DNA from 2 places in the Pseudoalteromonas sp. SR41-4 genome. Region 2 is predicted to be linked to the other one. Evidence: predicted binding sites of a transcription regulator. Region 2 holds the regulator's gene; the other holds the start of a gene.
What was found. Region 2 encodes sigma-54, which starts transcription at its own class of promoters, with help from an activator protein. Its sites were predicted from a motif close to GTTGGCACGNNNNTNGNNT; they were not measured.

Region 1: H5180_RS11985 (PAS domain-containing sensor histidine kinase) is a predicted target of sigma-54. The motif match lies at 12,616-12,634, and genes of this name have one in related genera.

The regions. Positions count from the first base shown of each region.
Region 1 covers NZ_JACJEI010000013.1:33,813-49,543, forward strand. Annotated here, with positions in the region: gene pseI (pseudaminic acid synthase) at 1-943, shown strand, start outside; gene H5180_RS11935 (FkbM family methyltransferase) at 940-2,028, shown strand; gene H5180_RS11940 (acyl carrier protein) at 2,028-2,270, shown strand; gene H5180_RS11945 (hypothetical protein) at 2,273-3,856, shown strand; gene H5180_RS11950 (class I adenylate-forming enzyme family protein) at 3,846-5,372, shown strand; gene H5180_RS11955 (Gfo/Idh/MocA family oxidoreductase) at 5,378-6,532, opposite strand; gene pseC (UDP-4-amino-4,6-dideoxy-N-acetyl-beta-L-altrosamine transaminase) at 6,571-7,725, opposite strand; gene pseB (UDP-N-acetylglucosamine 4,6-dehydratase (inverting)) at 7,722-8,723, opposite strand; gene H5180_RS11970 (flagellin) at 8,934-9,719, shown strand; gene H5180_RS11975 (sigma-54 dependent transcriptional regulator) at 9,883-11,319, shown strand; gene H5180_RS11980 (DNA-3-methyladenine glycosylase I) at 11,941-12,528, opposite strand; gene H5180_RS11985 (PAS domain-containing sensor histidine kinase) at 12,669-13,781, shown strand; gene H5180_RS11990 (sigma-54 dependent transcriptional regulator) at 13,778-15,256, shown strand; gene fliE (flagellar hook-basal body complex protein FliE) at 15,435-15,731, shown strand, end outside.
Region 2 covers NZ_JACJEI010000039.1:7,919-23,649, reverse strand. Annotated here, with positions in the region: gene H5180_RS21040 (VOC family protein) at 1-218, shown strand, start outside; gene H5180_RS21035 (LiaF domain-containing protein) at 613-1,269, opposite strand; gene H5180_RS21030 (BON domain-containing protein) at 1,612-2,175, shown strand; gene H5180_RS21025 (YqaE/Pmp3 family membrane protein) at 2,240-2,398, shown strand; gene H5180_RS23675 (hypothetical protein) at 2,456-2,590, shown strand; gene H5180_RS23670 (hypothetical protein) at 2,929-3,051, shown strand; gene mgtE (magnesium transporter) at 3,550-4,908, opposite strand; gene H5180_RS21015 (HPr family phosphocarrier protein) at 5,033-5,305, opposite strand; gene rapZ (RNase adapter RapZ) at 5,334-6,176, opposite strand; gene ptsN (PTS IIA-like nitrogen regulatory protein PtsN) at 6,365-6,817, opposite strand; gene hpf (ribosome hibernation promoting factor) at 6,822-7,109, opposite strand; gene H5180_RS20995 (RNA polymerase factor sigma-54) at 7,138-8,634, opposite strand; gene lptB (LPS export ABC transporter ATP-binding protein) at 8,701-9,426, opposite strand; gene lptA (lipopolysaccharide transport periplasmic protein LptA) at 9,423-9,956, opposite strand; gene lptC (LPS export ABC transporter periplasmic protein LptC) at 9,946-10,500, opposite strand; gene kdsC (3-deoxy-manno-octulosonate-8-phosphatase KdsC) at 10,497-11,048, opposite strand; gene H5180_RS20970 (KpsF/GutQ family sugar-phosphate isomerase) at 11,048-12,019, opposite strand; gene H5180_RS20965 (calcium/sodium antiporter) at 12,045-13,016, opposite strand; gene mlaF (phospholipid ABC transporter ATP-binding protein MlaF) at 13,272-14,087, shown strand; gene mlaE (lipid asymmetry maintenance ABC transporter permease subunit MlaE) at 14,087-14,866, shown strand; gene mlaD (outer membrane lipid asymmetry maintenance protein MlaD) at 14,881-15,429, shown strand; gene H5180_RS20945 (phospholipid-binding protein MlaC) at 15,436-15,731, shown strand, end outside.

The sequences.
Region 1 (15,731 bases), on a different contig from region 2:
GGCGAAAGCGTTAGTTAGAGCCGCAAAAGAGGCCGGAGCTGATGCGATAAAGTTACAAACTTACCGCGCAGATACTTTAACAATGGATTGTAAATTACCGCATTTTGAAGCAACAGGTCCATGGCAAGGACAATATTTATATGATTTATACGAAGGGGCATATATGCCATGGGATTTTCACGCCCCTTTAATTCAGCTGGCGAATGAAATCGGTATCACTATTTTTTCTTCACCATTTGATGATTCTGCAGTCGATTTATTGGAATCTTTTGATTCACCTGCATATAAAATAGCTTCGCCAGAGTTGATCGATCATGACCTCATTCGAAAAGTTGCTGCGACTGGAAAGCCGGTGATTATGTCAACAGGTGGAGCAACGCTTGCTGAGATTGACGAAGCTGTGAAAGTTGCTCACCAAGCAGGAGTAACAGATTTAGCTATATTGAAATGTACAAGTAGCTACCCAGCTCCCCCGCAAAGCATTAATTTAAAAACAATCCCTCATTTAGCAGATGTTTTTAAAGTACCAATAGGCTTATCGGATCACACATTAGGTAACCATATACCTGTCGCCTCTGTAGCTATGGGGGCGACAATTATAGAAAAGCATTTTGTGATGAGTAAAGAAGATGAAACGGCTGATAGCTTTTTTTCCATGACACCAGATGAACTTGAAGATTTAGTTCAAGGAGTTAGGCAAGTTGAGTTGGCTATTGGCAGTGTACATTTCCCTAGTGAGCCCAGTAAAGCAAGGCGTTGCCTATTTGCAGTGAGGGATATTGCTGCTGGTGAAGTTTTGAACAAAGAGAATGTGGTCAATCTAAGGCCTGGTGTAGGTGAGCTGATGCCAAAGGATTTAGGATTTATAACGGGCAGACTCGCAACGAAAGCGATTAAAAAAGGTATGCCTTTGACTTGGCATCACGTTGGAGCGATTAAATGAACTATCTAATTTACGGAGCGGGTCATTTTGGAGAATGTTTTTATAGAATTTTAGTAAAGCAAAAGCTACAAGTTAATGGGTGGATCGATCAACGTTTAGTTAGCCAGATGAAGTATAATTTACCTATTTTTGATGAGCATACAGCTGATCGTAATATGAAAGTCATTGTTGCTGTAACGCCGTTAGTTAACTCTAATAGAGGGCAAATCAAAGAGCGCCTACAAGAGCTCGGTTATAATAATGTTCTTGGCTTTTTTGAGGCTGCACGAGAGTTCCCAGAAGTGTTTAAGGAATATGCACAGCTAGAGCATTTATGGATGCGCACAAGTCATCATGATATGTTGAATTTACCAAGTATTAAGTGGTTACGAGCGCGTTTGGGGGATGATAAAAGTAAAAATATATTAGATAAATTGTGTGCTTTTAGGGCATCCCTTTCTATTGATGACTACCCTGAACCGGATAGAAAAATTGAGTACTTCCCAGATGATATACCTTTCAATTTTCAATCACCAATTCGTTTTATCGATTGTGGTGCTTATACTGGGGATACAGTAGAGGCGTTTGTAGAACTTCATAAAAAAAATATTATAACACTTGAGCATATTTCCTCATTTGAACCCGATACAAATAATTATCAAACACTTACAAATACACAAAACAGGCTAAAGAAAAATAATCCTGAAATTTCTTTTCAAGCATTCCCTTCGGGGGTTTGGAAATGTGTTGATTTACTTAATTTTAATCAAGGGCAAACAAGCTCCAGCAATATTATACAAAGTGAAGTTATAAATGATTCTTCAGTATCTGTTGTTGATTTAGACTCAACTTGTCAAGCTATGGATATAAACTATATAAAAATGGACATAGAGGGGGCCGAATTAGCTGCTCTTGAAGGTGCCAAAAGTTTAATTCAAACCCAACAGCCTGTGCTAGCTATTTGTGTTTACCATAAACCGAAAGATTTATGGGAACTCCCTCAATTTATCGATCAATTGCAGCCTAATTACGATATGTATTTACGAGTACATGAACATTTAGGGTTAAGCACCGTTTTGTATTGTATTCCAAAAGGTTCTCATTAATGAAAAATCAACTTATTAACTTTTTATATCAGTTTTTTACAGACAGAGGTTGCGCTGTTGATATTGATAATATTTTAGAGCTTTCATTCAAGGATGATATAGCTTTGGATTCATTTGAGATTCTGACATTAGTAATGCAGATTGAATTGACTTTCGGTATAAAAATTGAACCTCAGGAATTGCTTGATCCAAAGACGAATTATGTGAGTGGATTTGTTGATATGGTTATGGCAAAGCAATAATTATGTTTGCAATTCGTATCACTAATAAGCAAGACAATGGCATTGGTCATTTAATGCGAATGAAACATTTGGCTTCTGCATTAAAACAGCATCAATTAGGTGTCCACATAATTCTTGATGATTTATGTAAGTTTAGCCAAACGCTGTATGCAGATTTTAAAGTGGCTGATGTTCATTGGCAAAATTATGAAGAGGACGCACTTTTAACAATTAATTATATGCATCAGAATAGTTTATCGCATTTAATAGTTGATAGTTATACTTTACCGCATGAATACGAGCAGTTGATAAAGAAATCCGGTTTTACCTTAACCGTTATTGATGATAACGAGCGACAACATACTTGCGATTTTTTGATTGATTATAAATGGGTAGGACCGAATACAAAGAGCCGTTATGAATCGCTAGTACCGACTGATTGCGTTCGTCTTTTAGGCCCGAATTATTGTATTTTAGATCCCACATATCGTACCGTTGAAAAGCACTCTTCGGAGTCAGATCTTCCCGTTCGAGTTTTATTTTCATTAGGTGGCGGTGGTGATCTTTTTATTCTAAAAAGAATCTTTGATGGATTACCAAGAGCCATTCAAGCAAATGTTCTTTTTGATATAGTGGTAGGTCCCTATGCAACGAATAAAGATACTATGTATGCTATTGGGCAAGAGTTTCCAAATATTAATATTTTAGAGAATGTAACTTGCCTGAAAGAGTATTATGAAAGAGCCTCACTTTTTGTGGGTGCATTAGGCACCTCTTTTTATGAATGTGCTGCGACTAAAACACCAGCGATTACTTTTTCTCTTGAGGATAACCAGACTAATGATATTGATATCTTGGAGTGGTTAGGTCACTACCTCCATATTAATGATGTTTCTATTGATGATTTTTTGCGATTAGGAGAGTTAATTGATATCGCTCTTAGTCAATTACCAAGATTACAATTGCTGGTAGCCAAAAGAAAAGTATCGGTTGATGGCGAGGGGGCACGGCGAATAGCTAAAGCTCTTGTCGGTGAGAAGATATCAACAAATTGTTTTGCTATTGCTGAGCAGCACTGCGAAGTAAAGACTGAATTAACAGATAATTTGGTTGTTTGCCAAGTTGATGATACCCATATAAATAGTTATTTATCGGCTAGAAACTTACCTAGCAATAGCGTGAGAATGACTGTGCAGAATGCTATTAAGCCATTGGAACATTATTTATGGTGGTTTAATCAATCACGTTTTAACTTTGTGATTACAGAGCGAGAAGGCAGTAGGCAATCTCAAAGTTTGTATATCTGGCATAATTTATATAAAGATAAGTATTTATATGGCGGCTGGTTTTCTTGTAATCAAGATCTTTCCTTGCCCATAGCTATGATCGCCTTACAATGGCAACTTGAGTTTTGTAAAGCGAGTCATCCCAATGCTATTTGGCTTGCGGTGATCCACAAAGACAACAAATTTGTAAATTTGCTAAATAGCTATATGGGATTTGTGGCAATACCAATACATTCAAAAGAATATAAAGTAACGCAACAGTTATTTCCTTTGGCCGATGAGCAGTTTAATTTTGTAATGTGGGACCCAAATGCACAATAAAAATATATACCAGCTTGTTCAATCACATACGGTTACTCAACCTGAGAAAATTGCGTGTATATATCAACAGACCCAAATTAACTACCAACAACTAATAAATAAGGTTGATTCTTTAGCTGCTGGCCTGACTCAGTTAGGAATTAAGCAAGGACATAAAGTTGCGTTATTTTGTCCAAATAACCTCGAGTTTACATATTGTTTATTAGCTGCGGCCAAACTGGGTATTGCGCTTGCGCCATTACCACTAACTCTTAAAGGACAGGCTTTATCAAAAGCGTTACAAGTAGCTGATTGCGAGTATGCTATAGCATGGATAAGTGTGGCTGAACAACTTGTTAATAATGATGTTTTAGCTACCGACAATATAATTACGATAGGTGGCAATAGTGATAACTTGATTGATTTGGTCAATGTAATGTCTGCATCCACGGCGCAATATGATGAGTTTCCAGTAGAAAATATCAATTTACCTTATATTCTTACCATGACTTCAGGTTCTACTGGTCAACCTAAGCCAATAGTATTTACTCAAGCGACTAAAATTGTTCGCGCATTTGATGCGACGGCTCAGTATTACCAATTAGATAAAAGCGATGTTGTGTTGGTTTCAACACCTTTATATCATTCACTTGCACAGCGCTCTTTACTGATGCCACTAATGTTGGGCGCAAGTGTAGTTATTTTACCCAAGTTCTCAGTTAATGCTTGGCTTGATGCAATCAATACTCATAAAATTAGTTTTTTATTTGCTGTTTCAAGTCAACTAAAGGCCTTGATCCCAGAGTTAGCAAAAGCGCAGTTAACAAGCTTGAAGTGTGTTGTATCATCTTCTGCAACGCTTGAAAGCGACGACAAAAAGTCACTGTTATTAGCCTTGAATTGCCGTTTCCATGAATGTTATGGGGCATCAGAAATGGGGGTGATCAGTGATTTTGATATAACCGAGCCGAATGTACCGATCAATAGTGTAGGTAAGCCTTTACCAAATCTGAAAATAAAGATATGTGATGCTGAACGTAATACTTTGTCTAATGGTAATATCGGTGAAATAGCTTGTCGCTCACCAACTGCGTTTGCACAATATTATAACTTACCAGAGCAAACTGCGCAGAGTTACGACAGTGATGGTTATTTTTTTACTGGTGACCTTGGTTATTTGGATGATGATAATTATCTTTATTATGTTGGTCGAACAAAAGAAGTTATTAAATCGGGCGGGATCAATGTTTACCCGAGCGATATTGAGTTGGTAACTAATTACTTACCTTGGATTTCTGAGTGTGCGGCTTTTGGAGTAAGTGATGATAAATTTGGAGAAGTCATTTTATTATCTTTTGTTTGTAATGATGCTGCGCCAGTGAATGCAAAAATGCAGTTGCAAATGCATTTATTCAAAGAACTTACTGACTATCAGCAACCGCGAATTTTGTTTGAGATGAAAAGACTGCCAAAAACCGAAATGGGTAAAATCCATAAACCGAGTATCAAGCAGGCATATCTAGAGAGTTGTAATTAAGCGTATTACACGCTTTCCCAGCCAAGTGTTTGTGTCGAACGTTTAGCAGCAGCAAATAACTTTAAGCCATCTGCGGCGTGTTCTAAACCAAATACGTATGGTTGGTTATTTTCTTGCCCTAGTTTAAAACATTGTAAATCTTCAGCGATGTCGCTGTATAAGTTTGCAAATGCTTCTACAAAACCAGTGGGGTGGCCTGGTTTCATGCGGTTATATCTAAATTGGTGGGCGTAGTCGCACTGACCCGCTCGGTCTAATATCTCTCGCCTACCATCATTAAAATTTAGTTCTAACTCATCGGGGTTGAGCTGTAACCATTTAGCACTTCCGGTATCTCCATACACTCTGATCTGTAAACCGTTACGATGACCAATAGCCGTTTTTGACATCCACATGCTGCCTTTGACGCCACTGGCATACTTTACTAGCATTTGTACGTCATCGACTAAATTAGCATATTGAGAGTGGTTACTAAATTCAGCTAATGTGTGAGTTGGTTCCTCACCCAATAAAAAGCTACTTAGGTGATGAAGGTGAACACCTAAATCTAAGCAAATGGTTGGTACTTCAGCATCTCGCAGACGCCACGCCTGCGGTTGTGATGTTTTTCCCGCGATATCGGGGGGGCGGCGAAAGCCTTCTTGCGGCATTTCTAAGTGAATTTTTTGAATTGTTCCCAGCTTTCCTGAATTTATTAAATGCTTTAACTCACGTACCATTGCATAGCCACTGTAGTTAAAAGTAACAGCTAAAAATTGTTTCTTTGGATCATAATAAGGGCGAAGAGTTGCAATTTCTCGTGGTCCACAAACCATCGCTTTTTCACAGATTACGGGTAATTTTTTTTCGAATAAATACTGTAAAACTTCTAAATGATGTGGTGTTGGAGTGAGCACTACAAAAGCATCAATGTGACCCTTTTCAGCTTCGACCATTTCTTTCCAATCTGCGTAAACACGTTCTGCTGGGATCCCCCAATGAATACCTGTAGCTTGATTATTTTCTTGATTACGACAAAAGGCACCGGCAACAACTTGAAATTTATGATCCATGTGAGCTGCGCAAAAGTGCACATAACCAACAGCTGACGTGTTACCCCCGCCAATAAAAGCAAGTTTGAAAGTCGGGTGAGTTTGTAACATAGTTGCCTCAAGGTTCATTAAATAATATGTTTATATCGTCAAAAAGGTTGAAAACTTTAATTTAAGATTTGCTGTAGAGTGTTCAGTACAAAATGCACTTCTTGCTCTTTCAACGATGGATGAAGAGGAAGGGTGATAGCACCTTGATAATATTTTTCAGCATTAGGGAAGTCACCAACCTTAAAGCCTAGAGTTTGATAGTATGGCTGTAAATGTATTGGAATATAATGAACGTGGCCAATGATCCCAGCTGCTCGAAGCTGAGTTACAGCGTTTTTATGACGAGTTGTATTGCTATTATTTAGTTGAATTATGTACAAGTGATAAGCGGAATAACAGGTATCAATTTGCTGTAATGGACGAACCAAATTTAAATCAAGATGTGTATCATATATTTTAGCAAGGTGATGTCGCTGCTTAACAAATTCGTCAACTTTACTTAGTTGGCTAAGCCCTAACGCTGCGTGTAAATCAGTCATACGATAATTAAAGCCAAGCTCGATTTGCTGATAGTACCAAGGTCCATGACTTGCATCGGTCATTTCACTTTCATCTGATGTGATCCCATGGCTTCTTAATCGTTTTAAACGCTTTGCTAAATTATCATCATTTGTAACCGCCATACCGCCTTCAGCTGACGTGATGATTTTCACAGGATGAAAGCTGAATACGCAAATATCTGAAAACTCACAATTACCAACAGGTTTATCTAAATATTTAGCACCAATGGCGTGAGAGGCATCTTCGATAATTTTAAAATCATATTTAGTAGCGAGCTGATGAATGGCTTGCATATCGCATGATTGACCCGCCAAGTGTACCGGTATGACAACTTTAGGTAAGCAGTTATTTTTTTCTGCTAGGATCAGCTTCTGCTCAAGTTCCTTAATCGACATGTTGCCAGTATCTAAGTCAATATCAACAAAGTCAATCTTAGCACCACAATAAAGTGCGCAATTACTTGATGCTACAAAAGAAATAGGAGATGTCCAGACTATATCGTTTTCTCCAACGCCTAATGCTAGGCATGCGATATGTAACGCCGATGTTGCACTATTTACTGCAATGCCATGCTTTACTTTACAGTAACTAGCAATGCCAGCTTCAAATGCAGGTACTTTAGGACCTTGCGTGAGCCAGTCAGATTGTAAAACATTGAGTACCGCATCAATATCTGCTTGGTCAATAGATTGCTTTCCATATGGGATCATAAAAGTGCCTGAATATTAAAAGCTGCTATTTCTTCTATTGTCAAAAAGTGGGGGTTACTTAAAGAACTATACTCAAACCCGACTTCAACTTTTTTACCGCGCTCATTTAATGCGTTTGTATCAAAACTATTGCTGCGACTACTAAATTTAATACCAGGTGCAATCACAAAATGATCATCAAATTCGTAGGTATCAAAACACAAATCAGAAGGGCACATCACCTCATGTAATTTTTCACCCGGGCGAATACCAATATTTTTTTGTGGCAGGTTTGGTGCCATAGCTGTTGCTAAATCTGTAATACGAATTGATGGGATCTTGGGAACAAAAATTTCTCCCCCTAACATCCTCTCAAAGTTAGTTAAAACAAAATCAACACCTTGTTGTAGGCTTATCCAAAAGCGGGTCATTTCTTCATGGGTGATAGGGATATGGTCGCGGCCTTGGTCAATAAACTTTTGGAAAATAGGCACTACTGAACCGCGCGAGCAGACTACATTACCGTAGCGAACAACTGAAAATGTGGTGCGATTACCACCGGCAATATTATTAGCGGCAACAAACAATTTATCGGATGCTAATTTTGTCGCACCATATAAATTAATTGGGTTGGCTGCTTTATCAGTAGAAAGCGCAATGACTTTTTCAACATTATTATCTAAGGCAGCATCAATGACATTTTCAGCACCATTGATGTTAGTTTTGATGCATTCCATCGGGTTATATTCTGCGGCAGGGACCTGTTTAAGAGCTGCAGCATGAATAACGTAATTTACTCCACGCATTGCACGGCGTAAGCGGTCTTTGTCGCGTACATCACCGATGAAGTAACGCATACATGGTTGATCAAAGTCTTGCTGCATTTCAAATTGTTTTAACTCATCACGAGAGAAAATAATTATTTTTTTTGGCTTGTATCGCTCAAGTAACGTTTTTACGTATTTTTTACCGAATGATCCGGTACCACCGGTAATTAAAATTGTTTTGTTATCGAACATAGTTTTACCCAAGTTATTTATCATTGGCGTAGTTATAGTAAAAAATTAAATACGCAAAAAGTGAAATTTAATACACTGCTCAGTACTTTACCTATTAACAGAGTAGGTTAGCAAGCACGATGCCAAGTTAATTTAATTAAACAATGGTACAAAGTGCAAAATTTGGCAAATTAAGCTATAATTTAACCAATCAGCGTGTCGGAGCCTGTTATGAAAATTCAATCACCAGCAACTAGTTTTTTAAACCAAACACAGCAAACCAGTAACAAGCTTGCAGAGCAACTTGCTACGGGTAAAAAAGTCAACTCTGCGGCAGATGATGCCGCTGCATTACAAATAATTAATAGATTAACCTCCCAGCAAGACGGTTACAGCCAAGCGGTGAATAATGCCTATGATGGTATTTCTTATTCGCAAGCGACCGAGTCAAACTTGTCGGGTGTCAACGATGCTGTCTCGCGTATTCGTGAATTATCTATCCAAGCAGGTAATGGGGCATTAAATGATAATGACCGTGCTGCTTTGCAAGAAGAAGTAGTGCAGTTACAAAGTCAAATTACAGAGACGTTTGAAAATGCTAATTTTGCAGGAAAACCTATGTTTGATGGTCAGTCGGTGTCGTTTCAAGTTGGTCCAGATGCGAATGCAAATCAAACGATTACTCCTTCGGACGGTAGTTTTGCATCAGTAATATCAACAATTGATATTTCTACTCAAGCAGGTGCTCAAGCTGCAATTGATATTAGTGACCAAGCGGCGGACGAAATTAACGCCCAGCGAGCTGAACTTGGTGCTTTTCAAAATACTTTGGCAAGTACCATTAAAGGCTTAGGAACTCAGCAAGAAAATATTGCCGCGAGCCAAAGTCGAATTCAAGATACCGATTATGCTCAGGCGGTTTCACAGCAAGTATCAAATGATATTTTAGCACAAGCGTCAGTTGCACTGCGTGGACAAGCCAACCAATCGGCTGAATCTATTTTAGGCTTGCTTTAATATTAAAGATACTGCGGTAATTCTTAAGTATTACTTGCAATTAGCTAAGCGTCTATTTTTTGGCATGGTTGTCAAAAAACTGCCGCTTAGTGCTTGCATCCCTGTCAAACTCGCTTACAATTTAAATTATTAATAGCTTGTAGTAACTGTGGTTCGCTAAATAATGATCTTGATCTTAGATAATAATAATAATCGTGCGATTGGTTTACATGCTGCGCTTACCTTTATTGGTGAGGCAGTGCAACTGCTTGATGATGCAAGCCTTGAACAAGAATGTGAAAAATACCAAAAGCAGTCATGTATGGTGATCCTCGGCGCATTACAAAGTTTAGATCATGAGAGCGTGATCAAGCGCCATCCAACAATACCATTTCTATTAATTGGTGAAACCCTTAAATCACTGTTGAGCATTGCCAATGTAGTTGGCCTTATCTGTGAACCTTTTAACCATGATGTAACGACTCAATTACTGCATGATTGCCAACAGTATCAACGGATGTTACCAAATGAGCATAAACACGCAAAACCGCACAAAACCTTTGATGGCTTAGTTGGTGAAACTGAAGCGGTTAAAGATGTACGCTTTTTAATTGAACAAGTTGCTAAAACGGACGCTAATGTATTAATTTTAGGCGAATCAGGTACTGGTAAAGAAGTGGTTGCTCGTAATGTTCATTTACTATCAAAACGTAATACAGGGCCATTTGTACCCGTTAACTGTGGGGCGATACCTGCGGAGCTGTTAGAAAGTGAGTTATTTGGTCATGAAAAAGGCGCGTTCACCGGTGCTATTTCAGCGCGCAAGGGCCGCTTTGAACTTGCCCAAGGTGGGACGCTTTTTTTAGATGAAATTGGCGATATGCCGCTGCAAATGCAAGTAAAGTTATTGCGAGTGTTACAAGAGCGCAGCTATGAGCGGGTTGGTGGTACAAAACCAATTCAAGCGGATGTGCGGGTGATTGCTGCAACACACCGTGATCTTGAAAAAATGATAGAGCAAGGAAGTTTCCGCGAAGATTTATATTATCGACTCAATGTTTTTCCTATCGAAAACCCATCACTTGCAGAACGTGCTGATGATATTCCATTATTATTAAAAGAGCTAATGCGCCGTATTAATGAGCAAAGTGGTACTACCGCTAAATTTACCGAGCGCGCAATTGATAGTTTAAAAGAGCATACATGGCCGGGTAATATTCGCGAGTTAGCGAACTTAGTTGAGCGTATGGTGATCATGTTACCAGATAAAGTGGTTGATATTCCCGATCTACCAGCAAAATATCGTTATATTGAAGTTGATGCTTATGAACCACAATATCCCGAAGAGCTTATGGAGCGTGATGCTTTCAATGATATTTTCAGTACTGGTTTTAGTGATTACGACGATGAGCCAGAAGTTGAAGCAATTCAGCCATCAGCAGACCTTTTACCCGACGAAGGGATTGAGCTAAAAGATTATTTAGCTGAGCTGGAAATTAGCCTGATCACTCAGGCCTTAGAGCGTTATGATTATGTCGTAGCGCGTGCTGCGGAGATCTTGGGTGTACGCCGCACAACCTTAGTTGAAAAAATGAAAAAATATAACCTATCACGAGATTAACAGCTAAGAGCAGGTTTTAGGTGTCAGGTAGCAGGTTTTAGGCAGAAATTAACCAAGTACGATGGTAATTACACCTTTAGAATGGGCTTCGTCATTACCCATAGGCGTTAAGCTTGCTGACGCGCTCACCATCTTTAATTCGGGGGGGGGCTGTAGTGAATAAATCACTAAAAACTTTTTGCACAAAGAGAAAACAATGAGGGTAAATGAGAAGAAAAAATGCCACGGGCTTCGAGCGACGAGCTTCGAATACCCTAAAATCTAATACCTTTATTTTTACCTCATAAGCGCAGCGTACTCTTAGCCTCTTTGTGAATAAGTCACTTAATTAACTTTTTACCACCAGGACACCGAGGCGCTACACGGAGCTGAAGGGCTAGGACCCTAATCCCTTCCTCTTGGAACTCGGAGTTCTCTGTGGTGGATCAATCATTTAAAGATCTTTTGCACAAAGAGAAGTGAATGAGAGCAAATAAGCAGATAAAAATATATATAAATCTTTCGCGGCTGAAGCCTGCTTATATGTGGGTTAAGCATTTGTAGGAAATGGCTTCAGCCATTAATTCCCAGACGCTAGATTTTAGGATCCTAGCGCCTAGTCACTTTTCTAGCTCTTACCACCTAGTATTTTTCAATAATCTCTGCTTTTCTAAAACAATCATTACTATGATCATTCACCATACCACAGGCCTGCATATGGGCGTACACTGTGGTTGGACCTAAAAACTTAAATCCCCGTTTTTTTAAATCTTTTGCAAATGCAGTTGAGGCCTCTGTAATTGCAGGGTAGTCACTAAGTTTATCTAACTCATTCACTAACGGCTTACCACCTACAAACTGCCATTGATAGTTACTGAAGCTGCCAAATTCTTGCTGAATTTCAATAAAACGTTTGGCGTTATTTATAGTTGCTACAATTTTTAAACGATTACGTATAATTGTTTCATCAAGCATTAATCGTTCAACATCGTGCTCGTTCATTTGTGCGACTTTTTCTACATCAAAATCCAAAAATGCACGACGATAGCCATCACGTTTCTTTAAAATCGTATACCAACTTAATCCTGCTTGTGCTGATTCCAGAGTAATAAATTCAAAAAGTGTTTGGTCATCATATACTGGGATCCCCCATTCATCATCGTGATAGGCAACATAGTCATCTTTACTGGTATCGAGCCAAGGGCAGCGACATAAATTTGTTGAATTCATAGTGTCTCCTTGCTTTGCTTATTTTAGTTTGTCATTTTTTTGTCGCGTTATTTATACGCTAAGCAAATGAAATTAATCAATATAATTGTTGGTACAATTTGTGCATTTAGCTAGTTAGATCCTGTAAACGAGAATGCATTATGGCCTTAGCTAATGTCTTAAAACCACAATTTATCACAGCGACCCAGTATAACCCATGCTTACTGCAAGAAGAGTACATTGGTGAGTTAAGTGAATTACGCCAGCAAGCCAGTTGGTTAAGTCATTTAGTAGATACAATGCCTGCGGGTGTTGTGGTGCTTGATGGTCGCGGTTTGATCGCTAAAGCTAATCAAATCGCAACAGACATGTTAGGGGAACCACTCGAAGGTGAAAAGTGGTTCAGTGTGATCCAGCGCTCGTTTCGGCCCCAACAAGATGATGGCCATGAAGTATCGCTAAAAGATGGACGCTTAATTAAGTTAGAAATAACGGCATTAGCGCCAGAGCCAGGGCAATTAATCTTAATGACTGACTTAACCGAAACGCGTCGTCTACAAACACGCGTTGCACATATGCAGCGTTTAAGTGCATTGGGTAAAATGGTGGCATCTTTGGCACATCAAGTGCGAACACCACTGTCTGCTGCGATTTTGTATGCCGCTAATTTAGGTTCAAAGCGGTTACCCGAAAGCTCTCGAGGCAATTTTCATACTAAGTTAATGTCGCGTTTAAAAGATCTCGAAACCCAAGTAAACGATATGTTGTTGTTCGCAAAAAGTGGCGATCAGCAAGTTGTTGAACATGTTTCCATGCAGCAATTATTAACTGAAGTGAAAACTGGCGCTGATGCTATGGTCGCACTTAATAATAGTGAACTTCAGGTCAGTTTACCTGAGCCTGATATCGAGATAATGGGCAATAAAACTGCGCTTGCCAGTGCCATTCAAAACCTTATTCACAATAGTATTCAAGTCATTGGCAGTAATGCACTCGTTCAATTAAGTGCGCAGCGGGATGCGAGTGACCCCGAGCTAGTGTGTATTACTGTAAGTGATAATGGCCCTGGGGTCGATTTAAGCTTACTTGATAAATTATTTGAACCATTTTTTACTACCCGAAGCCAAGGCACAGGTTTAGGCTTAGCGGTGGTTAGTTCAGTCGCAAATGCACACCAAGGACGAGTTGAAGTAACGAACAATGCTCAAGGCGGAGCCTGCTTTAGTTTACTGTTACCTATTTGTACAAAGTCAACATCGGCGGAGGCAATATGAACAACACGATTTTAGTGGTTGAAGATGATGCAGGGCTTCGTGAAGCCTTGATTGATACGCTTGAAATGTCTGGAATAGATTGCGTTGCGGCTGACAGTGCCGAGCAAGCTATGGTGCTACTTAAAAAAGACAGCTTTTCGCTGGTCGTGAGCGATGTGCAAATGGGCGCGATGAGTGGTCTTGATTTACTGCGCAGCATAAATCTTAATTACCCTGATCTACCGGTTTTAATGATGACAGCGTATGCGACTATTGATGATGCTGTTGAGGCTATGCGGTTAGGGGCAATTGACTATATGGCCAAACCGTTTGCGCCCGAAGTGCTACTTAATATGGTAAGCCGCTATCTACCTGAGCCGGAAAAAGAAACTGACGGGCCGATTGTCGCTGATCCGAGTAGTATTCAGCTATTAGAACTTGCAAGTCGGGTTGCTAAATCGGATGCTAGTGTGATGGTGCTTGGTCCTAGTGGCTCAGGTAAAGAAGTACTCGCACGGTTTATCCATGATAAATCAGATCGTGCAGAGCAGCCATTCGTCGCAATAAACTGTGCTGCGATCCCTGAAAATATGCTCGAAGCTACATTATTTGGCTACGAGAAAGGCGCGTTTACTGGTGCGATTCAAGCTTGTCCGGGTAAATTTGAGCAAGCACAAGGTGGCACAATTTTACTTGATGAAATCACTGAGATGGATTTAGGCCTACAAGCTAAGTTATTACGTGTATTACAAGAACGCGAAGTTGAACGTTTAGGTGGTCGCAAAACTATTAAGCTGGATGTGCGTATTTTGGCTACCAGTAACCGTGATTTAAAAGAGGCTGTGGCTAAGCACCAGTTTAGAGAAGATTTATATTATCGATTAAATGTATTTCCGTTGATGTGGCGTCCACTTTGTCAACGTCCAGGCGATATTGTCGTGTTGGCAAAGCATTTAATTGAACGTCATCTCAATAAAAGCAAAGAGCCTATCGCTGTACTTAGCGAACCGGCAGAGAAAAAATTATTAGCTCATACTTGGCCAGGTAATGTGCGTGAACTGGATAATGTGATCCAGCGTGCGCTGATATTACGCCACGGTGATATGATTGACGAAAGTGCTATTTTTATTGAAAATTTAACCCAGACTCCTCTAACTGCGGCTTTATCAGCAAGTTTAGTGCCGGCTAATTCAGCACCAGAAAGCACTACTTCGGCGGTTACAAGTTCACCAACTAATGATGCTTATTATGATCTGCAAGCGCCAGCAATAAAAGCCACAGCACAACGCAATCAGCTGCGTGAAGAATTACCAAGCTTGGATTCGGGAAGTTACAAAGATGAACTTAAAGATAAAGAGCATAGAATTATTTTAGAAACCCTAAATCGTTGTCAAGGCAAGCGTAAAGATGTAGCTGAAACATTAGGGATCAGCCCACGAACATTACGTTATAAATTGGCTCAAATGCGTGATTTGGGGATCACCTTACCTGCTTAAGCCTCTATAATTTTTGTTTTCCTTCACTATTTAATTTACGCTCAGCCTTGCTGGGCGTAAACTTGTCAAAACTCTGACAACTAAAATAAATCTTAAGATGATGATATTTATGGTTTTATTAGTTGGCATGCTTTGTGCTTTATTAAGTTATTAGTAAACTGCATCGTCAGAGACAATTATGAAAATTCAAAACAGCGCATTATTTCAAGAAATGCAATCTATGGCTCTCGAAGCTGGTCGTAGTAATCAAGTAAACAAATTACCGACGCAGGCGCAGCCTACTTCGAGCGCCCAATTTGGCGATTTGTTAAGTGATGCACTCAATACAGTGAATGGCCTTCAAGCTGATGCGAAACAAAAAGTCGTAGCGGTTGAAATGGGCGATCGAAATGTGTCATTAGCGGATGCAATGATCGCATCACAAAAATCGTCAGTTGCCTTTGAAGCTACGGTGCAAGTTCGTAACAAACTTGTA
Region 2 (15,731 bases):
TAACCGGACATCAAGTTGGCTTAGCGCACTTTGCTTATGTTACGAATAATATTGCTGCAGTAATTTCGCGTTTAGAAAGCGCTGGTTACAGTATTGATAAGCCTGGTGCGGTAAATCCATTTCGTAAAAATGTGTATTTTATTGACCCCGCAGGGTTTGAAGTAGAGTTTGTTGAATATTTAAGTGATATTCCTAGTGAGCGTAATAATGATTTATAACATTAGTTTCGCGTCAGCAAGCTCAACGCCTACGGGTGTTAACGTTAATCTCAGTGTTTAATTATTCACTTGTAGGCGAGTGGCTTGCCACCGCGATATTCAATATTATTTCGGTGTTTTTGCGTTAGCAAGCTTAACGCCTACGGGTGTTAACGTTAATCTCAGTGTTTAATTACTCACTGTAGGCGAGTGGGTTGCCACCGCGTTTCAAAATGTGGCGTGGTGTTTTCGCGTCAGCAAGCTTAACGCCTACGGGTGTTAACGTTAATCTCAGTGTTTAATTACTCACTTGTAGGCGAGTGGCTTGCCACCGCGATATTCAATATTGTTTCGGTGTTTTTGCGTCAGCAAGCTTAACGCCTACGGGTGTTAAGCTTTAACTGTGTTTTATCCATTAATGTTTATTGATATCTTGCCAACTGGTTTTAAGGCTGTTGGCGAATGAGACAAACTTTTCTTTAATGGTGCGCTTAATTTTAATTTCCACAGAGCCCAGAATAACTTTTCCTTCGATAGTAATGGTTGGCCCTTGGTGTTTATTCAGTGACACTGATTTGTTTTCAACACTACCAATAATACTGAACAGTTTTGATACAACATTGACGTGTTCTGGCACATAAATTTCATCATTGCCTAGTAAGCAATTGACATGGATGGTGATATTTTGATGCTGAAATATGGCGTCAGTGAAATCAAGTTCAATAGATCCAAGTAAGTTCGTCAGGTGGATTTCTTTTGGTACTACCCATTGCCCACTGCGCTCGTTTGATCCTAAGATACTTCGCAAGTGCAATGTTTCATCGCTGCTTTTATTACTATAGTTTGGGCTAAACTGCGCACGTTTTTCCCACTGGTAATTACTATCGGTTGTTAATTCTAGGTCACTTACCAAATCAATTAAGCTTTGGTTATCTTTCGCAGCCATTGCCTGATCTAATCGACGCTCAAAAGCATCAGCTGAAATAACAGCATGACTGTAGTTATATATTAATTGATCAATAACTTGTTCACGCACTTGCTCAATTGGGCGATCTTCTAATTTTACAGTCATGATGTATTCCTTATAAGTGATGCTGTTGGTGTATTTTACGATTGTCAGTACTGCAATAGTTAAAGCAAAGCTTAGGCCATTTATTAATTAGCTTAGTAATCAATAATTTAAATTTATTTTCGTTAGGTGCGTTTGTTATATTAACGACAGATTAACGAATAATGCTATTAAATGGTTAATTTTGCAACGACCAGAATAAATTACCGAGCAGTCTGTAAATAATTACCAAGACTAAAGCTAGTGCTATATGAAATTAAGTTTAAGCGATTGATTTTAAATGTTTTAAAAGTTGGCTTGATGTTCGCATTAATCATATTGTCTTTAATCAAAAGGAGAAAGATTATGAAAACATTTAACAAATCTATTATTGCAGCGTTAGTTCTTGGTACAACCGCTATGGGTGCTCAAGCAAATAGCTGGGAAAATGAAAGTAAAGATGCTTGGATTGATGGTAAGGCAGAAACGGTTCTGTTAATGAACACTAACTTAAACAACTTTGACATTAACACTGATGTAAATAATGGCAAGGTTGTACTAACTGGTAAGGTTGAAAGTGAGCTTGATAAAGAGTTAGCGGAAGAGCTTATCTTAAGTCTAGATGGTGTAACTGATGTTGATAACGAGCTAACGGTCGTTAAAAACACGGATACAAAAAGCAAGAAGATGAAATCAGATAGCACAGAAAGTGATTTAACGGATGCTAAAATTACTACCGTGATTACAACACGCTATTTATTTAATTCTGAAGTAGGCGGTACGGATATTGACGTAGATACCGATAAAGGTGTGGTAACGCTAAATGGTACTGTTGGTTCGGATGCTGAAAAACAGCTAGCGGTGAAAATTGCTAAGAATGCTGAAGATGTTCGCGATGTAGTTGATAATTTAACTATTGTAGCTGAATAATCTATAAGCAACGAATGCCCAGTTATGCTGGGCTTTCTTATACAAATTTCAGGGAGTGAGAGTCATGGATTTAATACGAATTATATTTTCAGTGCTTATTCCACCACTTGGTGTATTTTTACAAGTTGGTTTAGGTGCTCAATTTTGGATTAATATTTTGTTAACATTACTAGGGTATATTCCTGGTCTAATACATGCAATTTATATAATCGCACGTCGTTAGAGTCACAGTTTAAATATAACAAGGATGAACAGCCAATAGATGGCAAGGAGTAACATTATGGATAACGTATTAAGGAAAAACCAACAAGGGATCGTAAAAAGCGCAAAGCCACTTTGGACGGCACAACAATGGAAGGAGCTAATGAATAGCGCATCAAGGAGCGAAGTCAAAGCAGCAAGGAATGGGCTTTAAATATCAGAGTATATAAATATCAAATACTAGAAGGATTTTGCTAGGATGTTATATATCAAAATTATAAGTGCATGTTGTTATTTTAATTAAGAACATCCACTTATAACCTTCCCCAAGAATGTTTAACCTCTCATTTTATTATAGTCATAGGTGTTTTTGCGTCAGCAAGCTTAACGCCTACGGGTGTTACCGTTAATCTCAGTGTTAAATCACTTGTAGGCGAGTGGCTTGCCACCGCGATATTAAATATTGTATCGGTGTTTGTGCGTCAGCAAGCTCAACGCCTAATGGTGTTAACGTTAATCTCAGTGTTTAATTACTCACTGTAGGCGAGTGGCTTGCCACCGCGTTTTGAAATGTGCTCTGGTATTGGTGCGTCAGCAAGCTTAACGCCTACGGGTGTTAACGTTTATCTCGGTGTTAAATCACTTGTAGGCGAGTGGCTTGCCACTGCGTTTTAAATGTGGCTCGGAGTTTGTGCGTCAGCAAGCTCAACGCCTACGGGAGTTAAATTTTACTTTGATGTTTATTACTTACTTGTAGGCGAGTGGCTTGCCACCGCGTTTTAAATGTGGCTCGGAGTTTGTGCGTCAGCAAGCTCAACGCCTACGGGTGTTAACGTTAGTCTCAGTGTTTAATTACTCACTGTAGGCGAGTGGCTTGCCACTGCGTTTTAAATGTGGCTCGGAGTTTGTGCGTCAGTAAGCTTAACGCCTACGGGTGTTAACGTTTATCTCGGTGTTAAATCACTTGTAGGCGAGTGGCTTGCCGCCGCGAAAAGATTAAAGGTGCTAGGAAGACAAAGGTACTAGGTGCTAGGGAAGTGACTAGGACCTAGAGCCTAAAACCTAGCTCCGATGTTTAAAGCGTAGGCGGTGCTTTATGCCGCGCGGTTGATAACATTCATGGCTAAAGCCATTTCCTACATTACGATGTAAACCTAGAACCTCTATTTCTATCTACACCAACAACCATGTCGCAGTGCCTAGGAAGGCGAATATACCTACAATATCGGTTACGGTTGTCAGTACCACGCTGCCAGCTAATGCAGGATCAATTTTCATTTTTTTCAATAGCAGCGGAATACTGGCACCGGCGATACCTGCGGCTACTAAGTTCATAAACATGGCAAAGGCGAGTACGCCGCCAAGCTTAAAGTCCCATTGCCAAATAGCAACAACACCGGCAATTAAAATAGACCAAACAATTCCGTTTATTGCGCCGATTGCAAGCTCTTTGATCAGTAAAAAGCGTTGGTTAGTTTGGTTGATATGACCCACTGCAATACCACGTATTACGAGTGTTAATGTTTGGCTGCCCGCAACACCACCCATGGATGGCACTATACCGTTGAGTACTGCTAGAATAGGTAAAATTGCTAAAGTGTTTTCAAAGAAGCTTGCCACAATCGCAGCAAGTAGCGCGGTTAACAAGTTAACGCCAAGCCAAATTGAGCGCTTTTTCGAACTTTTTAACACCGGAGCAAAGGTATCTTCTTCATCATCAAGACCAGCTAGGCTTAATAAGCTATGCTCGGCGTCTTCACGGATAACGTCAACGATATCATCGATGGTGATACGGCCAAGTAGGTGGTCATTATCATCAACCACTGGGGCTGATATCCAGTTATGACGTTCAAACAGTTGTGCTACATCGGTTTCATCCATCGAAATGAGGATAGATTCACAATCTTCATCCATTAAGTCGCGAATGATTTTATCTGGCGAGTTAGTCAACAAGGTCGTTAACGACATGGCACCTATAAAGCAGTTATGTTTATCAACAACATAAAGATCATCGGTACCTTCTGGTAGCTCACCACGTAAACGTAAGTAGCGCAGTACTACGTCGATAGTGACATCAGGGCGGATGGTCACTGTATCGGTGTTCATCAGCGCGCCAGCAGAGCGCTCTTGATAAGAGAGTGCTTGAGTTGCACGTTCTCGATCTTGGCTGTCCATGGCACTAACAACGTCTTTGTAGACGGTATCAGGTAGGCTACGTAGTACTTCCCCTAGATCATCGTGACTCATGTCCTCAGTTGCCGCAGCGATGTGCTTCGGCTCCATTTGGGCAATGATCCCTAAACGAACATCTTCTGATAGTTCTTCAAGTACGTCACCTTGTACATCTGGATCAACCAGTTGCCATAATAAGGTACGAATCTTATGCGGGGATGACTCGAGTAATAATGCGGTGTCACACGGAGCTGTTTTTGCCAACATACGCCTTACTTGAACAAATTGACCACTGTTAAGTGACTTGGTCACTTGTTTTAGTTGTTGTAGTGGGTAATCTTGTTCAAAAGCTTCTGGCATTGGCGTCCTTAAAAAATTAATACACTTGATAGGTAGGGTAACTGTTGTCGATAATTAACGCGCTTGGTCTGTTTAATTAACGACTTTATTCAGTTTAACGCAATTTAGTGGTACTGACTACGAGCTATTCTTGTTCGTTAAAGCGTTGTGCGATCAACTCACCAATTGCTGCAAGAGCAGGTTCAGCGTCCGGGCCCTCACATACAACTTTAACTTCTTTGCCTTGGCTACTTTCTAATAGCATTAAGCCCAGTACGCTGTCGCCTGCGGCTTGTTTGTCATCTTGATGAAGTGTGATGCTGGCATCAAACTGCACAGCTAATTGCGCTAATACGCTGGCTGCGCGAGCATGTAAACCGAGTTTGTTTTTTATTAAAAATGTATCTTCTAAGCGCATCAACATTCCTTACTGTAAACGTGAGTTGTTATTCTTGTTCACGATGGCGAATTTTCACATTACTGTGGCTCATCGAGAAGCTTTCACCTATAGTTTGCGCTAGATAAACTGAGCGATGTTGACCACCGGTGCAACCAATAGCAATTGTTAAGTAACTGCGGTTATTACGTTCTAAGTGCGGTAACCAAGTTTGTACAAAGGTTTGGATCTGCCAAGTGAATTTTTGCACGATACTGTGACTGGCTAAATAATCTTTTACTGGTTGATCCAGGCCTGTGAGCGGTTTTAACTCAGGCTCCCAGTGTGGATTAGGTAAAAAACGTGCATCAAATACATAATCGGCTTCTTTTGGAATACCATGCTTAAAACCAAATGATTCAAAGGTGATGATTAGTTTTTTATCTTTTTTCCCTAAAATCTTTTCACGGATTGACTCAGCAAGCTGGTGGACACTGAGATCTGTGGTATCAAGCATGAAATCAGCACGAGTAGTTAATACATCAAGCAACACTTTTTCTTGCTTGATGGCTAAATCCAGTGGCAAAGAGTCCAAAGATAATGGGTGTAAGCGGCGGGTTTCAGAAAAGCGTTTGATCAGGGTTTGATCATCACTGTCTAAATAAAATAGCGTCGGATTTGCAAAACCAGGCAAGTATTCAAGAATGTCGTTAAATTCTTCCTGCTCTTTCGGTAAATTACGAACATCGATACTGACGGCTATTTTGTCGTAATTATCAGAGACACTGCGTACTAATGACGGTAATAAGTTAACTGGAATATTATCTACACAATAATAGCCAAGATCTTCTACTACACGTAAAGCAACAGATTTACCTGAGCCAGAACGCCCACTGATGATGATTAACTCCATGTAAATTCTCCTTCATTTAATACCAATTTTATTAAAAACATGCTCATTCTTGCTTGTTAAATAACCCACTAACTTTGTTTAAAATTATTTATATAGAACAACTATATCTCATAATTTCCACCTTGTTCTAGAGCTATTTTCCTGTTGCAATAATTACTCTCTAATTCAATACAATACAATTGGTATGACTACGATTGAGCTGCAATTACATGATACAAATCTTGGTCTGTTTTTGCGCTACGTAGTTGTTTACAAAAATCTTTGTTATTGAGTTTATCAGCAATTGTGGCTAACGTCTTCAAATGAAGTTGGCTGTCACCATCTGGTACGATGAGGGCTACAAATATATCAACTGGGCGATTATCAATCGCATCAAAATCAACCGGTGATTCACTCACTAAAATTATTGCTAGCGGGTTTTCAACACCACTCATACGGCCATGAGGGATAGCAATACCACGACCAATACCGGTACTACCTAGTTTTTCTCTCGATAGTAGTGCGTTGAGGATTTCTTGTTGTGATAGCTGAGGGAGTTGTTCATGAGCCAATTGGCTTATAAATTCAATGATCCGTTTTTTGCTATTAAAAAGGACCGCAGCTTTACTGCAGTCCTGACAAATAAGTGAGCTTAATTTCATAGTGTTAGTGTCGAGCGTGCTTCTCTTTGTGTTTAATTACTTGACGATCAAGTTTATCGATTAGTCCGTCAATAGCTGCATACATGTCTTGGTGCTCAGTCGAGGCAAATAATTCAGCGCCACTGACATGTAATGTGGCCTCTGCTTTTTGGCTTAGTTTTTCTACATCAAGAATAACATGGACATTATTGATATGATCAAAATGCCTTTCAAGCTTGGCAAACTTATTGTTTACATAGTCTCTTAATGAATCAGTAATTTCTACGTGACGACCAGTTAAATTTAGTTGCATAAGCATTTTCCTCTTGTGATTTTACGCCTTAAATCAAACTTTTACGTTGATTTGACGGTGGAATAGCCAGCGACTCGCGGTATTTTGCAATAGTCCGTCTAGCTACTTTGATACCTTGCTCTGCCAATATATCTGCAATCTTACTATCACTCAATGGTTTCGCTGAGTTTTCTGCACTGATCAATTTTCTGATCAATGCTCGAATAGCTGTCGAAGAGCATTCGCCGCCGTTCTCAGTGCTTACATGACTTGAGAAAAAATACTTTAACTCAAAAATACCACGGGGGGTATGCATGTACTTTTGTGTCGTTACGCGAGAGATTGTTGATTCGTGCATCTCAACCATTTCAGCAACGTCGTTTAGTACCATAGGTCGCATTGCTTCAGGGCCATGCTCAAAGAATCCCTGCTGTTGTTTTACAATGCAGTTAGTTACTTTGAGTAACGTCTCGTTACGACTTTCTAGGCTTTTAATAAACCATTTAGCTTCTTGCAAATGCGAACGTATAAATTGGCTGTCAGTGCTTGATTTTACTGAGCGTGACATTGCCGCATATTGGCTGTTCACTCTAATTTTTGGCATGCTGTCTGGATTAAGTTCAACCACCCAGCGACCTTTAATTTTTTTCACCGAAACATCAGGTATAACATACTCTGACTCTTCGCGTACTATAGTATCCGCAGGCTTTGGGTTAAGGCTGTGGATCAATGTCATTACTTCTTTCAGCTCATCTTCTTTAAGCTTAGTCTTTTTCATCAAAGTGCGATAGTCACGACTAGCTAATAAATCGATATGATCAGTTAAAATCATTTTAGTCTCGCTAATCCAAGGAGTTGCAGGATCAAATTGATTTAATTGAATACATAAACATTCTTGTAGGCTGCGCGCAGCAATACCAACAGGGTCAAATAACTGAATGCGTTTTAACACTGCTTGCACTTCGTCTAGTTCGATTTCTTCTTCGTTATTACCTTGATTTAAGCTCTCTGCGATGTCTTCGCAGCTCAAGGTTAAAATACCTGAATCGTCAACAGCTTCAACAATCGCAATGGCAATAGCTTCATCGGTTGGACTAAAAGGTGTGAGCTGTAATTGCCACATCAGATATTCGTGCAGGGTTTCAGTTGAAGCACCTTGATAAATTGACTCATCTTCAGGCATTGGGCCGGATGACGTATTTGGCGCAGCACTCATGTATTCGTCCCAGGTGACGTCCATAGCCATTTCGTCACTTAAAGTCTCTTTGCTTAATGCTTCGCTACTTTCTTGTTCATATTCGCTGGGCTTGTCGTCTGCTGATGCACTAACAGTTAAGTCATCGTTGTCTTGTTTTTGTTCGTTTTTACCAGCCGTGTCGTCTGAATATTCATGCTCTTCTAGCTCTAACAATGGATTGCTGTCGAGTGCTTCTTGAATTTCTTGCTGGAGATCCAATGTACTGAGTTGCAATAAGCGAATTGCTTGTTGCAGCTGTGGTGTCATTGTAAGTTGCTGGCCCATGCGCAGCTGGAGTGATTGCCTCATGTATCTCTAACAATCCTTTTATTGTTATCATCGTTAAGTCTAGCAGATACTTAGCCGAGCGTGGCTTTATAGCCTAAATTGCTCGCCCAGGTAAACATCGCGGACTGTTTGGTCGGCAAGTACATGCTCAGGGGTACCTGATGCAATTAACTCCCCATGAGAAACTATGTAGGCTTTTTCACAAACATCAAGGGTTTCTCGTACATTGTGGTCGGTAATAAGTACGCCAATACCACGGTTTTTAAGGTGTTCAATAATCTTCTTTATATCTAACACTGAAATAGGATCAACGCCAGCAAAAGGCTCATCAAGTAAGATAAATTTTGGATTTGCGGCTAAAGCGCGTGCAATTTCAACTCGACGACGTTCACCACCAGATAATGCCATACCTTGGCTGTCGCGAATATGTTGAATGCTAAACTCATCAAGTAAGCTGTCTAGTGCTTCTTCTCTGGCTTGTTTATTCAGCTCTTTACGAGTTTCTAAAATAGCCATCAGGTTTTGATAAACAGTTAACTTACGAAAGATGGATGATTCTTGTGGTAAGTAGCCAATCCCTAACCGTGCGCGACTGTGCATTGGCAGTAAAGTGATGTCATTATCATCAATACTTATTTTACCTTTGTCGCTAGGTACTAAACCCACAATCATATAAAAAGTGGTGGTTTTACCTGCGCCATTAGGACCCAGTAAGCCAACAATGCTGCCTGCGCTAACTTCTAAACCCACGCTTTTTACAACTTGGCGACCTTTATAGCTTTTTGCTAAAAATTCAGCTTTTAATATACTCATGGCTGCCCTTTAGGTTTGTCTTTTTTACTGTCAACAGGTACCAAAATAGTGTGTACGCGATCGTTTGAGCTTGCGCCTTTTTCAGCACTGATCAGCTGTTGGTCCATATCATAGGTAATGCTTTTGGCATTAATTTTTTGACCTGCTTGAGTGACTTGTGCATTACCAATTAACGTTAAATAGCGCTTGGCGACATCGTAACGGACTTCATCAGCACTGGCGCTCATTATTGTGCCATCAGTTTGTTTTTCTTCAAAGTAAGCAGGGTTACCAGTTGCAACAAGCAATTGTTTGTTATTGCCTAAATCTTCGCGCTTATGGACTTCAAGTCGATCCGCTTTGATACGGCGGTTACCATGAATGATTTCAACATTTTTTTCAAAAATACCGATATTATCTTTCAGTTGGGCAAGCTGCTTTTCAGCACTGATAGAGACTTGATCCGCAGGTGGTGCCGTATTTTCAGCAAAGCTTGCAAAGGCAATGAATAAGCTTGGTATCACAAGCAAGTGAGCAAATTTATTGGTCATAATATATGGTTCGCGTATGGTTAATTAGTTCTACCACTTCGGCTTTTAAGTCGGCATGGAGGCCGCGCCCAGTGATCTTTAAATTTGGTCCGATTAATTCAACTGGTTGTTCTGAACTCATGGTTTGTAGTTCAATATCAACCTGAATATTATCTGCGTTTATATGTTCAATCATGGCATTATTGGTCAGGTTTTTAGCAACCACATTACCTTCTAAAATTAATTGATGATTTTCATATAGGGTGGCTTCATCGGCATTAATTTGCCACGTTTGCTGTTGATTATAGAGTGTAAAAATAGGTTGTTCAAAGTAAGTAAACCCTAACTGTTGGTAAAGTTCCATTTTTGCAGCTGTTACTTTGTGGCTAATTTTACCTTGTTCATCAAACGCGGTTTGTTTTAATGCCACCGCAGTATAATCAGGTTTTGCTATTATATCTTCTTGGTTTTGTTTTATGGCAGTGCTTTGATAAAAATACGGATACCACAGCCATACCATACAGCCGACAAATAATACGCATAATATTAAACGCGCACTATTCATGAGCTTGTGCCTTCGCTAGTTAATGATTTACCATTTTCGAGCATTAATAAATCAGTGAGTTCACGCACCGCTCCAAAACCACCAGGGAGCATGGTTGTATAATGTGAAACTCGCTTGATCAAGGGGTGAGCATCATTTACTGCCACCGCAAAACCAACTAATTCCATTACCGGCAAGTCAGGCCCGTCATCGCCTATGTAAGCGATTTGTTCATCGCTTAACTGCAATTTATCTTTGAGCTGTTGATAAGCTTGCAACTTGTTTTCTTGACCTTGGTAAATATGCGGTACTGTCAGGCTAGTCATCCGTTGCTGAACTATCTGTGAATGACGACCGGTGATCACGGCAACTTCAAAACCGCTATTGATCAGTGCTTTGATACCAAAACCATCTTTAGTATTAAACGCTTTGAGTTCTTCACCTTGATTGCCAAGATAAATGCGGCCATCTGAAAACACCCCGTCGATATCACAGATCAGGAGTTTGATTTTTTGTGCTCGCTCGCTCGCATCATCTGAAAGTGGCTGATATAAGTCAGCAAACTGCATTATAAAACTCCTGCTTTGAGCAAATCTTGCATATTAAGAGCACCAATAGGGTGGTGTTTATCATCAACTACAATTAAGCCATTGATACGCTTATTCTCCATAATATTGAGTGCCTCGGCGGCAAGCATATCTGCAGTTGCTGTAGTGCAAGAGCGGGTCATGACAGTGCTGATCAAAGTACTGTGAATATCCATTCGTTGCTCTAAAATTCGGCGTAAATCACCGTCAGTAAAAAGCCCTGCAAGTTGCCCTGTGTCGTCAACAATGGCCGTCATACCTAAGCCCTTGGCCGACATTTCGATTAATGCATCTTTGATACATTGCTTGTCATTGATCATAGGCGTTGCTGGGCCACTGTGCATAATATCTTTTAAACACAATAGTAAACGTTTGCCTAAGCTTCCCCCTGGATGCGATAGCGCAAAGTCATCGGCAGTAAAGCCTCGGGTTTCTAACAGAGCAACGGCTATTGCATCACCCATCGCAAGCGTTGCAGTCGTGCTCGCAGTCGGGGCGAGTCCTAATGGGCAGGCCTCTTGACTTACTTTGATGCATACATGAGCATCAGCCCAATTTGCCATTGATGATTCAGGGTTACCTGTCATGGCGATCATTTTTGCGCCAATACGTTTAATAACCGGAATAATATTCAGTACTTCGCTGGTTTCGCCTGAGTTAGAAATAAGCATAACCACGTCATCACGAGTGATCATCCCTAAATCACCATGACTTGCCTCACCCGGATGGACAAAAAACGCAGGCGTGCCAGTGCTTGCCAGTGTTGCAGCAATTTTATTACCAATATGCCCAGATTTCCCCATACCGACTACTATGATCCTTCCGTGACATTGATACATCAATTGGCAAGCTTGATTAAAGTTTTCGTCTAGATATTGGGTTATATCAAGCAGTGCTTGGCGCTCTATTTCTAGCACCCGCTTACCTTGTTCAATAAAATTTAACTGCGTCATTGTGTTATCCATTTTGTGGGTAGCATTAAGCAACTTGGCTAAAAATATAACTCTGATATGCTAAAAATGCGACCAATAACAGGCCACCTTCAACTCTATTAATGCGCCTTGTACCTTTAAAGCTCAAGGACATAGCTATAAGGGCTATGGTGGCACCAATCATAATTAAGGCATCACGGTTTGCAGCTGAAGGGTCAATAATTGAAGGGTTGATAATCCCAGCCAGTGGCAACACAGCTAAAATGTTAAAGATATTTGAGCCAACAATATTACCCAGTGCTAAATCATCTTCGTTTTTTAATACCCCAGCAATACAGGCTGCCAGCTCAGGCAGACTGGTGCCAATAGCAATAATGGTTAACCCTATTACTAAATCACTTAGGCCAAAGTATTTGGCTATATCAACTGCTGAGCCAACTAAAAAATGTGAGCTGACAGGCAGTAATATCATACCAATAATTAACCAAAATAAAGCCGATTTGGTGGGCACGTTATCTGGTACGTCTTCACAGGCTTCACTTACAAATGGGTCATCAGCTTGGTTTTTAGCGCGAATAGAAATAATAACTAAGCCCGCAATAAAGACCACAAAGCCTATGATTAATGCAACGCCCTCAGCAAATGAAAAGTAGTTATCCGAAAATATATACCAGGCGGCGATTGACACTAGCAGCACAAGCGGCATTTCGCGTTTTAATGTCATTGATGATACTGATAGTGGGCGCAATAGCGCGGTAATACCTAAAACAAGTAGAATATTAGTGATATTTGAGCCAACGGCATTACCCACGGCAGTGTCAGTTTTACCTGCAAGCGCAGCTGATGCTGAGACCATCATTTCAGGGGCTGACGAGCCCATAGCAACAACTGTTAAACCAACAATAAGAGTAGGAACACCGAAATTTTTTGCCAGTGCCGCAGCACCATATACAAAGCGATCTGCACTCCAAACGAGAGCTGCAAATCCGAGAATTAAAATGACAAAAGAAGTCACCATTACGTTACGCCAATTATTCAAAATGAGATGACTGCAAATAGTAACAAAAGCCAACCTGAAAGTATAAATAAAAGAATCTGCGAAGCTTGTTAGATTATGGACTGATTTGGACTGAGAATAATTATTTAAGCGACGGTTAAGCCTACTGCTGTAAGGTTTGCAGCGCTATTACATAGAATATTACAAAATTTTACGATTTGTTTTTTCCATCTTGCTGTAAAAACGCTTAAAATAGGTGAACTAGTGAAAATAGTAATGGAGAGCGACTTGTCGCAACCAATAGTAGAAATCAAGGATGTAAGCTTTTCTAGGGGCAATCGCTGTATATATAAAAATATGAGCTTTAGTGTCCCGAAAGGAAAAATTACGGCAATTATGGGGCCAAGCGGAATTGGTAAAACCACCATGTTGCGTTTAATTGGTGGCCAATTAAAACCAGATAGCGGCACTATTTTATTCGAAGGTAATAACATTCCTGCCATGTCGCGCAAAGAGCTTTATGCGGCGCGAACCAAAATGAGTATGTTGTTCCAAAGCGGCGCATTATTTACCGATATGTCAGTATTTGACAATATCGCTTTTCCGCTGCGTGAACACACTCGTCTAAGTGAAGATTTAATTCGCCTTGTGGTGCTAATGAAATTACAAGCTGTTGGCTTGCGTGGCGCACAAGATCTAATGCCTTCTGAGCTGTCAGGTGGTATGGCACGTCGTGCTGCATTAGCGCGTTCAATCGCGCTTGATCCTGAATTAATTATGTATGATGAGCCATTTGCAGGCCAAGACCCTATCTCCATGGGTGTGTTGGTTAAGTTGATTAAGTCGCTTAATCAAGTGCTTGGGTTATCATCATTAATCGTAACTCACGATGTAACAGAAGTAATGAGTATTGCCGATCACGTTATCATTATTGCCGATCAAGGCGTTATTGGTAGCGGTACACCGGATGAAATGCGTAATCATGAATCGGCCCTAGTTCAGCAGTTCTTAAAAGGATTATCTGATGGCCCAGTGCCGTTTCATTTTCCTGCTCAACCTTATCAAGAAGAATTACTGGGAGGGCGCCGCTGATGTTTGATTTTTTGCAAATGCTAGGTCATAAAACGTTAGGACGGTTTGCTGCACTTGGTCGCTCTACTCAGATGTTGATAGGTGCGTTGTGGAGTTTGCCTAATTTTAGAAAAGGCACGCCGCTTTTAATACGGCAATTATATATGGTCGGCTCGCAGTCACTATTGATTATCATGGTGTCGGGCTTATTCATTGGTATGGTGTTGGCGTTGCAAGGCTACACCGTACTAGTTGGTTATGGTGCAGAGGATAGCTTAGGCCCATTAGTAGCATTGAGTTTACTTAGAGAGTTAGGCCCTGTTGTTACTGCATTATTGTTTGCCGGGCGAGCTGGTAGTGCATTAACCGCAGAAATAGGTTTAATGAAAGCGACTGAGCAGTTATCAAGTCTTGAAATGATGGCTATTGACCCTCTTAAACGTATTATCGCGCCACGCTTTTGGGCGGGCTTTATCAGTATGCCATTACTGGCGTTGATATTTTCAGCAGTTGCAATTATTGGTGCTCATTTAGTGGGGGTTGATTGGTTGGGTGTTGATACGGGGAGTTTTTGGTCAATCATGCAGTCACAAGTGTCATTCCAGCAAGATATTTTAAATGGCATGATCAAGAGTTTTGTATTTGCCATCGTGGTTACATGGATTGCGCTTTATAAAGGCTACGATTGTATACCGACCTCTGAAGGGATCAGTAAAGCAACAACAGAGACAGTTGTACACTCATCTTTGGCTGTTTTAGGGTTTGATTTTATTTTGACAGCGGTAATGTTTACTAGCTAATAAAGGTATAGATAATGAATTCACGGAAATTAGAAATTTTAGTTGGTTTTTTTGTTGCGCTAGGCATAGCAGCTTTTGCTATGTTGGCGTTAAAAGTTGCCAATGCAGGGATCAGCGGCAACGGCGAAACCTACTTATTGAAAGCCAAATTTGAAAACATTGGTTCATTAAAAACACGTGCGCCGATTAAAGTAGGTGGTGTAGTGGTTGGTCGAGTTGAGGGAATTTCAATTCACCCAAAAGAATTTGTGCCAGTTGTTGATATGACGATTGATGCGCAATATCAATGTCGTTTTTCAGATACCAGCTCAGTTTCAATCCTGACATCAGGCATTCTCGGTGAGCAATACTTGGGGATTAACCCTGTTATTGCCCCAAAATCAGCTGAACAAGCGTGTTTAGGTGTTGCGGTAACGAGTGATGATAAAAACTTAGGGTTAGACGAGTTATTTGGTGTTGAGAGCAAAGCCTTAAATGATGGCGACTATATCACTGACACGAAATCAGCATTGGTGCTTGAAGAGTTAATCGGGCAATTTTTATTCAATCAAGGCGGCGAGTAAGTAATTATGTTTAAGAAATTTTTAATGGTAGTTGCGCTGACTTTCAGTGCCATTAGCGTAGCAAGCGATGCGGTCAATTTAACAGACCCATATAAAATGGTCCGCCAAGTATCTGATAATACTTTTCAACGTATTACTCGTGACCAGCCTTTAATCGAAAAAGATAAGGAGCACCTACGGGTTATTGTCAAAGAAGAGTTGATGCCTTACATTGATTATAAATATGCTGCACTGCGTGTATTAGGAAGTCATGTATCAAAAGTACGTGCGATTAAAGATCCTGCCGAGCAAAAACAAGCAGT